DNA from 2 places in the Streptomyces sp. NPDC005303 genome. Region 1 is predicted to be linked to the other one. Evidence: predicted binding sites of a transcription regulator. Region 1 holds the regulator's gene; the other holds the start of a gene.
What was found. The regulator HrcA, encoded in region 1, represses chaperone genes, less so after heat shock. The targets are predictions, from matches to a motif close to TTNGCACTCNGNNNNNCNGAGTGCNAA.

Region 1 (4,758 bases):
GCTGTACTGGCGGGGCGCGGACTGGTGGGGAGCCGGACCCGGGGCGCACTCGCACGTGGGCGGGGTGCGGTGGTGGAACGTGAAGCATCCGGGCGCGTATGCGGCGGCGCTGGCCTCCGGCAGGTCTCCGGGCGCCGGGCGCGAGCTGCTGGCGGAGGAGGACCGGCGGGTCGAACGGATCCTGCTGGAGCTGCGGCTTCGGGAGGGGGCGCCGCTGTCCTTGCTGCACGAGGAGGGGCTGGCTGCTTCTCGGCGGGCGCTGGCGGAGGGGTTGCTGGAGGCCGGGCCCTACGGGGAGGGGCGGGCCGTGCTGACGCTCCGGGGGCGGTTGCTGGCGGACGCGGTGGTTCGGGATCTCGTCGACTGAGTCTGCGGGCCGGTGGGGGGTTGGTCGCGCCCGCGCGGCGGAGCCGCACATCGACACAGCGCCGCGCCCCTGGTGGGCGTCACTGAGCTGTGACGAAATCGATCAGTTCCTCCACCCGGCCCAGAAGTTCCGGCTCCAGGTCCTTGTACGACCCCACCCGCTTCAGGATCGCCTGCCACACCGCCCCCGTGTTCTCCGACGGCCAGCCCAGCGCCTTGCACACTCCCGTTTTCCAGTCCTGGCCGTGGGGGACTCTCGGCCACGCCTCGATGCCGAGGGACGACGGCTTCACCGCCTCCCAGATGTCGATGTACGGGTGACCCACCACCAGGGCGTGTTCGCTGGTCACCGACGCGGCGATACGGGACTCCTTGCTGCCCGGCACCAGGTGGTCCACGAGGACTCCGAGGCGGGCGTCCGGACCCGGTGCGAACTCGGCCACGATGGCCGGCAGGTCGTCCACGCCCTCCAGGTACTCCACGACCACGCCCTCGACGCGCAGGTCGTCGCCCCAGACCTTCTCGACCAGTTCCGCGTCATGGCGGCCCTCGACGTAGATACGTCCGGCGCGGGCCACGCGTGCGCGTGCGCCGGGGACGGCCACCGAGCCGGAGGCGGTACGGGACGGTCGTACGGGACCGCCTGACGGCTTCACCAAGGTCACCACCCGGCCCTCCAGGAGGAAGCCGCGGGGCTCCAGCGGGAAGACCCGGTGCTTGCCGAAGCGGTCCTCCAGGGTCACCGTGCCCGCCTCGCAGCGGATCACCGCGCCGCAGAAGCCGGTGCCCGGCTCCTCGACCACCAGGCCGGGCTCGGCGGGCACCTCCGGTACCGGCTTGGACTTCTTCCACGGAGGGGTCAGGTCGGCGGAGTACTGGCGCATTCGGATGACGATAGGAGAACCGGTCCGGGGATCACTACGACACGCCGAAACGGGCCGCCAGCGCGTCCCGCTGCGCCCGCACGAACCCCGCGTCCACCACCGCTCCGTGACCGGGTACGTACAGTGCGTCCTCGCCGCCCAGCTCCAGCAGCCGGTCCAGCGCGGCGGGCCAGTGCCGCGGTACGGCGTCCGGGCCCGCCTGCGGTTCGCCGGACTCCTCGACCAGGTCGCCGCAGAAGACGACCTCCGGGGTGCCGGGCACGAGGACGGCGAGATCGTGGGCCGTGTGGCCGGGGCCGACGTTGGCCAGCAGGACCTGGCGGCCGCCGCCGAGGTCGAGCGTCCACTCGCCGGAGACGTGATGCCGGGGGGACACCAGGGCGTCCACCGCCTCGTCGGCCACCCCGGGGTCCAGCCCGTTGCGCACCGCGTCCGCCCGCAGTTCCGCACGGCCGAGCCGCCCGGCCAGCACCGTCTCCACGCCGACCGCGCCGAACACCTCCGCCCCCGCGAACGCCGCCGCACCGAGGACATGGTCGAAGTGGGGGTGGGTGAGCGCGAGATGGGTCACACGGTGGCCGGCCAGTTCCCCGGCCTGCACGCGCAGGCGGGCGCCCTCCGCGAGAGAGGAGCCCGCGTCGACCGACAGGGCCGTGCCCTCGCCGATCACCAGGCCCGCCGTACAGTCCCAGCCGGGCAACCGCCACCGCCCCACACCGGTCGCGACCCGCTCCCACCCGAGCTCTTCCCAAGTCACCGTCATACCGCGACGCTAGCCGTACGACCCGTCCCGCCAGGACCAGCCTTGCCCAGGGACTACCCCACCGCCGTACACTGGCCGGGGAGCGCTGGCACTCGGACGGACAGAGTGCCAGGCAAGGCGCCCAAGGGACGACTTCTGGAGGTGTGCGCGATGCTGAGTGAACGCAGGCTCCAGGTGTTGCGCGCGATCGTCCAGGACTACGTCGGCACCGAGGAGCCGGTCGGGTCGAAGGCCCTGACCGAGCGGCACAACCTCGGAGTCTCCCCGGCGACCGTGCGCAACGACATGGCGGTCCTGGAGGACGAGGGCTTCATCGCCCAGCCGCACACCAGTGCCGGGCGGATTCCGACCGACAAGGGTTACCGGCTGTTCGTCGACAAACTGGCGGGCGTCAAGCCGATGACCGCGCCCGAGCGGCGCGCCATCCAGAACTTCCTCGACGGCGCGGTCGACCTCGACGACGTCGTGGCCAGGACCGTGCGGCTGCTCGCGCAGCTCACCCGACAGGTCGCCGTCGTGCAGTACCCCTCCCTGACCCGCTCGACCGTGCGGCACGTGGAGCTGCTCTCGCTCGCCCCGGCGCGCGTGATGCTCGTGCTGATCACGGACACCGGCCGGGTCGAGCAGCGCATGGTCGACTGCCCGGCACCCTTCGGGGAGGCCTCGCTCGCCGATCTGCGGGCGCGGCTCAACAGCCGGGTCGCGGGGCGCCGGTTCGCCGACGTGCCGCAGCTGGTCGAGGACCTGCCCGAAGGCTTCGACGTCGAGGACCGGGGTACGGTCTCGACAGTGCTCTCCACTCTCCTGGAGACGCTCGTCGAGGAGAACGAGGAGCGGCTGATGATCGGCGGCACCGCCAATCTCACCCGCTTCGGACATGACTTTCCCCTCACGATCCGGCCCGTCCTGGAGGCCCTGGAGGAGCAGGTCGTCCTCCTCAAACTCCTTGGTGAGGCCGGGGATTCGGGCATGACCGTACGTATTGGTCATGAGAACGCCTACGAGGGACTCAACTCCACTTCGGTGGTGTCGGTCGGCTACGGTTCGGGCGGCGAGGCAGTCGCCAAGCTCGGCGTGGTCGGACCGACCCGCATGGATTACCCGGGAACGATGGGAGCGGTACGCGCAGTGGCACGGTACGTCGGACAGATCCTGGCGGAGTCGTAAGTGGCCACGGACTACTACGCCGTTCTCGGCGTGCGCCGCGACGCGTCGCAGGATGAGATCAAGAAGGCGTTCCGTCGGCTCGCGCGCGAGCTGCACCCGGACGTCAACCCGGATCCGAAGACCCAGGAGCGGTTCAAGGAGATCAACGCCGCTTACGAGGTGTTGTCGGACCCGCAGAAGAAGCAGGTCTACGACCTCGGCGGCGACCCGCTCTCGCAGGCCGGCGGCGGTGGCGCGGGCGGCTTCGGAGCCGGTGGGTTCGGGAACTTCTCGGACATCATGGACGCGTTCTTCGGTACGGCCTCGCAGCGGGGTCCGCGCTCGCGCACCCGGCGCGGCCAGGACGCGATGATCCGTCTGGAGATCGAGCTCGACGAGGCGGCCTTCGGCACCACGAAGGACATCCAGGTCGACACGGCGATCGTCTGCACCACCTGCAGCGGTGAGGGCGCGGCGCCGGGGACCTCCGCCCAGACGTGTGACATGTGCCGCGGCCGCGGTGAGGTGTCGCAGGTGACGCGGTCCTTCCTGGGCCAGGTCATGACCTCGCGGCCGTGTCCGCAGTGCCAGGGCTTCGGCACCGTGGTCCCGACCCCGTGCCCGGAGTGCGCAGGCGACGGCCGGGTCCGCTCGCGGCGCACGCTCACCGTGAAGATCCCGGCCGGTGTGGACAACGGCACACGGATCCAGCTCGCGGGTGAGGGCGAGGTCGGTCCCGGTGGCGGTCCCGCCGGTGACCTCTACGTCGAGATCCACGAACTCCCGCACTCGCAGTTCCAGCGGCGCGGCGACGACCTGCACTGCACGGTCACGCTCCCGATGACGGCGGCCTCCCTCGGCACCAAAGTCCCGCTGGAGACCCTCGACGGCATGGAGGAGGTCGACATCCGCCCGGGCACCCAGTCCGGCCAGTCGATCCCGCTGCACAGCCGGGGCGTCACCCACCTGCGCGGCGGCGGCCGGGGCGACCTCATCGTCCACGTCGAGGTCCAGACCCCGACCAAGCTGGACCCGGAACAGGAACGCCTCCTGCGCGAGCTGGCCAAGCTACGCGGCGAGGAACGGCCCACGGGGCAGTTCCAGCCGGGTCAGCAGGGGCTGTTCTCGCGGCTGAAGGACGCCTTCAACGGCCGCACCTGAGCCGTGTGAAGATCGGATTCGGACTTGTCCGGAGGACGTGACAACATGCCGTCATGTCCTCCGCACTGACCGATCTCTTCCCTCATCCGATCGTGCAGGCCCCCATGGCGGGCGGCGTCTCCGTGCCGCGGCTCGCCGCCGCCGTGTCCGAGGCGGGCGGGCTCGGATTCCTCGCCGCCGGGTACAAGACGGCCGACGGGATGTACCAGGAGATCAAGCAGCTGCGCGGGCTGACCGGGCGCCCTTTCGGCGTCAACCTCTTCATGCCGCAGCCGGAGTACGCCGACCCAGCCGCCGTCGAGGTCTACGCCCACCAGCTCGCCGGCGAGGCCACCTGGTACGACACCGAGCTCGGCGACCGCGACAGCGGACGTGACGACGGCTACGACGCCAAGCTCGCCGTTCTGCTCGACAACCCCGTGCCGGTGGCCTCCTTCC
Region 2 (4,758 bases), on a different contig from region 1:
GCCGGCTCCTCCTCTTCCTTCTTCTCGACGACCAGGGTCTCGGTCGTGAGCAGGAGGGAGGCGATGGAGGCGGCGTTCTCCAGGGCGGAGCGGGTGACCTTGACCGGGTCGATGACGCCGGCCTTGACCAGGTCGCCGTACTCGCCGGTCGCGGCGTTGAAGCCCTGGCCCTTGTCGAGCTCGGCGACCTTGGAGGTGATGACGTAACCCTCCAGGCCGGCGTTCTCGGCGATCCAGCGCAGCGGCTCGACGACGGCCTTGCGGACGACGGAGACACCGGTGGCCTCGTCGCCGGTCTTGCCGAGGCCGCCCTCGAGCACCTTGGCGGCGTGGACCAGAGCGGAGCCACCACCGGAGACGATGCCCTCCTCGACCGCGGCGCGGGTCGCGGAGATGGCGTCCTCCAGACGGTGCTTCTTCTCCTTCAGCTCCACCTCGGTGGCGGCGCCGACCTTGATCACGCACACGCCGCCGGCCAGCTTCGCGAGGCGCTCCTGGAGCTTCTCGCGGTCCCAGTCGGAGTCGGTGTTCTCGATCTCGGCCTTGATCTGGGCGACGCGGCCCTGGACGGCGGAGGAGTCACCGGCGCCGTCGACGATCGTGGTGTCGTCCTTGGTGACGGTGACACGGCGGGCGGAGCCCAGCACCTCGAGGCCGACCTGGTCGAGCTTGAGGCCGACCTCCTCGGAGATGACCTCGGCGCCGGTCAGCGTCGCCATGTCCTGCAGCATCGCCTTGCGGCGGTCACCGAAGCCGGGGGCCTTGACGGCGACCGCGTTGAAGGTGCCGCGGATCTTGTTGACGACCAGGGTCGACAGGGCCTCGCCCTCGACGTCCTCGGCGATGATCAGCAGCGGCTTGGAGGCGCCCGCCTGGATGACCTTCTCGAGGAGGGGCAGCAGGTCCTGGATCGAGGAGATCTTGCCCTGGTTGATCAGGATGTACGGGTCGTCGAGGACGGCCTCCATACGCTCCTGGTCGGAGACCATGTACGGGGACAGGTAGCCCTTGTCGAAGGCCATGCCCTCGGTGAAGTCCAGCTCCAGACCGAAGGTGTTGGACTCCTCGACGGTGATGACACCGTCCTTGCCGACCTTGTCCATCGCCTCGGCGATGAGCTCGCCGACCTGGCTGTCCTGGGCGGACAGACCGGCGACGGCGGCGATGTCGGACTTCTCGTCGATCGGGCGGGCGGTCGCGAGGAGCTCCTCGGACACGGCCTTCACCGCAGCGTCGATGCCCTTCTTCAGGGCGGCCGGGGAGGCACCCGCGGCGACGTTCTTCAGGCCCTCGCGGACCAGCGCCTGGGCCAGCACGGTGGCGGTGGTGGTGCCGTCACCCGCGATGTCGTTGGTCTTGGTCGCCACCTCCTTCACCAGCTGGGCGCCGAGGTTCTCGTACGGGTCCTCGATCTCGACCTCACGGGCGATCGTGACACCGTCGTTGGTGATGGTGGGAGCGCCGAACTTCTTGTCGATGACGACGTTGCGGCCCTTGGGGCCGATCGTCACCTTGACCGTGTCGGCAAGCTTGTTGACGCCGCGCTCGAGGGCGCGACGGGCGTCCTCGTCGAACTTCAGGATCTTCGCCATGGGAGCGTGAGCCCTCTCGGAAATCTAGGTGAAAAGAGACTGCGCCCCGGGCGCCCGGCTTGTTAGTGGTCGCGGGGGCCAGGGGCGCAGCTCAGAGAAATGCTGGGGTGAATTACTTCTCGATGATCGCGAGCACGTCGCGGGCCGAGAGGACGAGGTACTCCTCGCCGTTGTACTTCACCTCGGTGCCGCCGTACTTGCTGTACAGCACGATGTCACCGGTCTGGACGTCGAGCGGCAGACGCTCGCCGTTCTCGAAGCGGCCCGGGCCCACGGCCAGGACGACGCCCTCCTGGGGCTTCTCCTTGGCGGTGTCCGGGATGACCAGGCCAGAGGCGGTGGTCTGCTCGGCGTCGAGCGGCTGGACCACAATGCGGTCCTCGAGCGGCTTGATGGCAACCTTGGAGCTGGTGGTCGTCACGATCCGACCTCCCCCTTCGGAGATCACGGGGTTGACTGTCTGAGGTGGCGACCAGGTGGATCCGTCGTCGCGGGTGCCGGACCTGCCCGTCGCTGTGTTGGCACTCTCCAGGGGGGAGTGCCAGACCCGAGACTATGACCGTGATTAGCACTCGGTCAAGCGGACTGCTAATTCGCCGCGCGGGCTGAGCGGAATTCGGGTGCGGGTGGGTGGGGGCGGCCGTCCCGGGGGCTGCGCCCCCAGACCCCCGCTTCGGCACCCGAAGGGCCTCGTCCTCACACGCCGGACAGGCTGGATTGCCTAGAGGTAGTCCTCCAGGCGCCCCACGGTCAGTCCCCGCCGCTCCACCTCCCGCAGCACCGCCGTCGTGCGTTCCGTCAGGGTCGGGCCCGTCGTCCCTCCCGACGCCACCGACACGATGTCGCCCGCCCTCAGCCCCCGCGTCTCCCCCTCCGGCGGCACGCTCCACAGCACCACCGCCGAGAGCCCGCAGTCGGCCGCCGCGCGCAGGGTCGTGCGGTCGTACCTGCCGTAGGGCGGCCGGAACAGCCGCGGCCGGATCCCGAAGCGGGAGCGCACCTTCTCCTGCTGTCCGCAGATCTCGGCGCGCTGGCCGGGGTACGGCAGCCCGCGCAGGGCGGGGTGGTCGAGGGTGTGGTTCTGGATGCTCGCGCCGACCGACTGGAGGCGCGCGAAGTGGCCGTACCCGGGGCCGAGGACACTGTCCGTGAGGAACATGCTGACGGGCAGCCGCAGTTCACGGACCAGGTCGACGAACCGCGGGTCCTTCTCCGCGCCGTCGTCGTAGGTGAGGAAGACGACCTTGTCGGACGTCCCGACCCGCCGCACGACCGGTGGCAGGCCGCCCCGGCCCCCCGGCGCGCGGGCCGGCACCCGCGGGGCGGCCGGCAGCGGGGAGGGCAGGCCCCAGTGGCGGTACGGCCGTCCGTCCGCCCGCGCCGGCCCGTACGACCCCACCCGCTGGGCCGCCTTCTTCCCCAGCCGCTCGATGGGGTCGACGGACTGGGCGCAGCCGGTGAGGAGTACGGCCGCCAGCCCGGTGGCGATGAGGGTCCGCGGTCTCACAGGTAGTCCTCGAGGCGTGCGACGGCGTATCCCTCGGCCGTGACCTTGTCCAGGAAGCGGCGGACCATGTCGGGCATCGTGCCCTTCCAGTCCTCCCGGCCCCGGAAGTGACTGAGCACGATGTCGCCGGGGTGGATCTTCTGGTCCCACTCGCGGTACTCCCAGTGGTCGACGAAGACCTCTTCGTTCCAGATCGGCGCGTACCTGATGCCGCAGGATCTGGCCGCGCGCAGGGTGTCCTCGTTGTAGTTGCCGTAGGGCGGCCGGAAGAGCGCGGGCCGCGTGCCGTAGCGCTTCTCCATGACGTCCTGCATCCCGCAGATCTCGTGCCTCTGGTGGGCGTACGACAGCCCGGGCAGGTAGGGGTGGTGGAGGGTGTGGTTGTCGAGTACGACCCCCGCGTCCCGCATCTTCCGGAAGTAGCCGTAGTCGTTCTTGATCAGGTAGTCGCTGAGGAAGGCGGTGTACGGGATCCGCAGGTCGCTCATCATCCGCAGGAACGCGGGGTCCTTCTCGGCGCCGTCGTCGATGGTGAGGAAGACGATCTTCTGCTCGGTGGGGACGGTGGTGAAGACCGGCGGGAGCCCCTTCTCCTCGTGGCCGTCGACCTCGAAGCCGTGGCGGGTGGTGATGCGGGGCTTGGTCACGGGCGCCTGCGGGGCCGTCAGCGGGACCTCCTTCAGGCCCCAGCGCCTGGCGGCGGCGATCCGGGCCTGCTGGGCGCGGAGCCGGGCGGCCCGGGCGGCGGCCTTGTCGGCCTGGAGGTCGGCGGCGGGGGCCAGGGGTGCCTGGAGGGGCCGTCGCGCCCCTGCGTCGGTCCCGGCCGGGCGGGCGCAGCCGGGGACCAGGGCGGCCATGGCAAGGAGGACCAGTCCGCCGCGGATCGACGCCACCAACGCACCATTTTTATAGTTTTGTCCTACTGTTCCCATGGCGCCGGATCCTCGCAGGTCACGGCGTCGCCCCCGGGCTGACACCGCCGCTCGGAAGCGAACCGTCCACCGACTGGCCCACAATGACCCGGTGAACGACCTCGCCCCCCTCCTCACCCCCGAGGGCCGTGCCCTCCTCGACGAAGTGCGCGGCACCGCCCCCGCCGACGAACTCGCCGTCGCCACCCGGCTGCGCCGTGCGCACCCCGCCGAACTGGTCTCCGCGGCGCTCGGCCAGGCTCGGCTGCGGCAGCGGGCGGGGGTGAAGTTCGGGGCCGCGGACGCGGAGCGGATGTTCTTCACGCCGAACGGCGTCGAGCAGTCCACGCGGGCGAGCGTGGCGGCCTACCGGGCCCTCCGGCTGAAGTCGATGGGCGTCACCTCCGTCGCGGACCTGTGCTGCGGGATCGGCGGCGACGCGATCGCACTGGCCCGCGCCGGGATCCGGGTCCTCGCGGTGGACCGGGACCCGCTCACGGCGGCGGCCGCGCGGGCGAACGCGGACGCGCTGGGGCTCGCCGGGCTGATCGACGTACGGGAGGCGGACGTCACGGAGGTCGACACGACCTCGTACGACGCCGTGTTCGTGGACCCCGCGCGGCGGGGCGGACGGGGCCGCATCTTCGATCCCGAGGCCTACTCGCCGCCCCTGTCATGGGCCGTGCAGGCGGCTCTGAGGGCCCCGCACGCGGCGCTGAAGGTCGCACCCGGCATTCCGCACGAGGCG

Region 2: a site for HrcA is predicted at 2,158-2,184, ahead of groES (co-chaperone GroES). Genes of this name have one in related genera too.

What each region holds. Positions count from the first base shown of each region.
Region 1 is NZ_JBEXGM010000016.1:159,147-163,904, reverse strand. Features, by position in the region: gene hemW (radical SAM family heme chaperone HemW) at 1-367, shown strand, start outside; gene ABZT93_RS23125 (DUF3097 domain-containing protein) at 447-1,250, opposite strand; gene ABZT93_RS23120 (MBL fold metallo-hydrolase) at 1,285-2,013, opposite strand; gene hrcA (heat-inducible transcriptional repressor HrcA) at 2,164-3,180, shown strand; gene dnaJ (molecular chaperone DnaJ) at 3,181-4,320, shown strand; gene ABZT93_RS23105 (nitronate monooxygenase) at 4,374-4,758, shown strand, end outside.
Region 2 is NZ_JBEXGM010000001.1:330,868-335,625, reverse strand. Features, by position in the region: gene groL (chaperonin GroEL) at 1-1,592, opposite strand, end outside; gene groES (co-chaperone GroES) at 1,705-2,013, opposite strand; gene ABZT93_RS01660 (polysaccharide deacetylase family protein) at 2,314-3,099, opposite strand; gene ABZT93_RS01655 (polysaccharide deacetylase family protein) at 3,096-4,031, opposite strand; gene ABZT93_RS01650 (class I SAM-dependent methyltransferase) at 4,123-4,758, shown strand, end outside.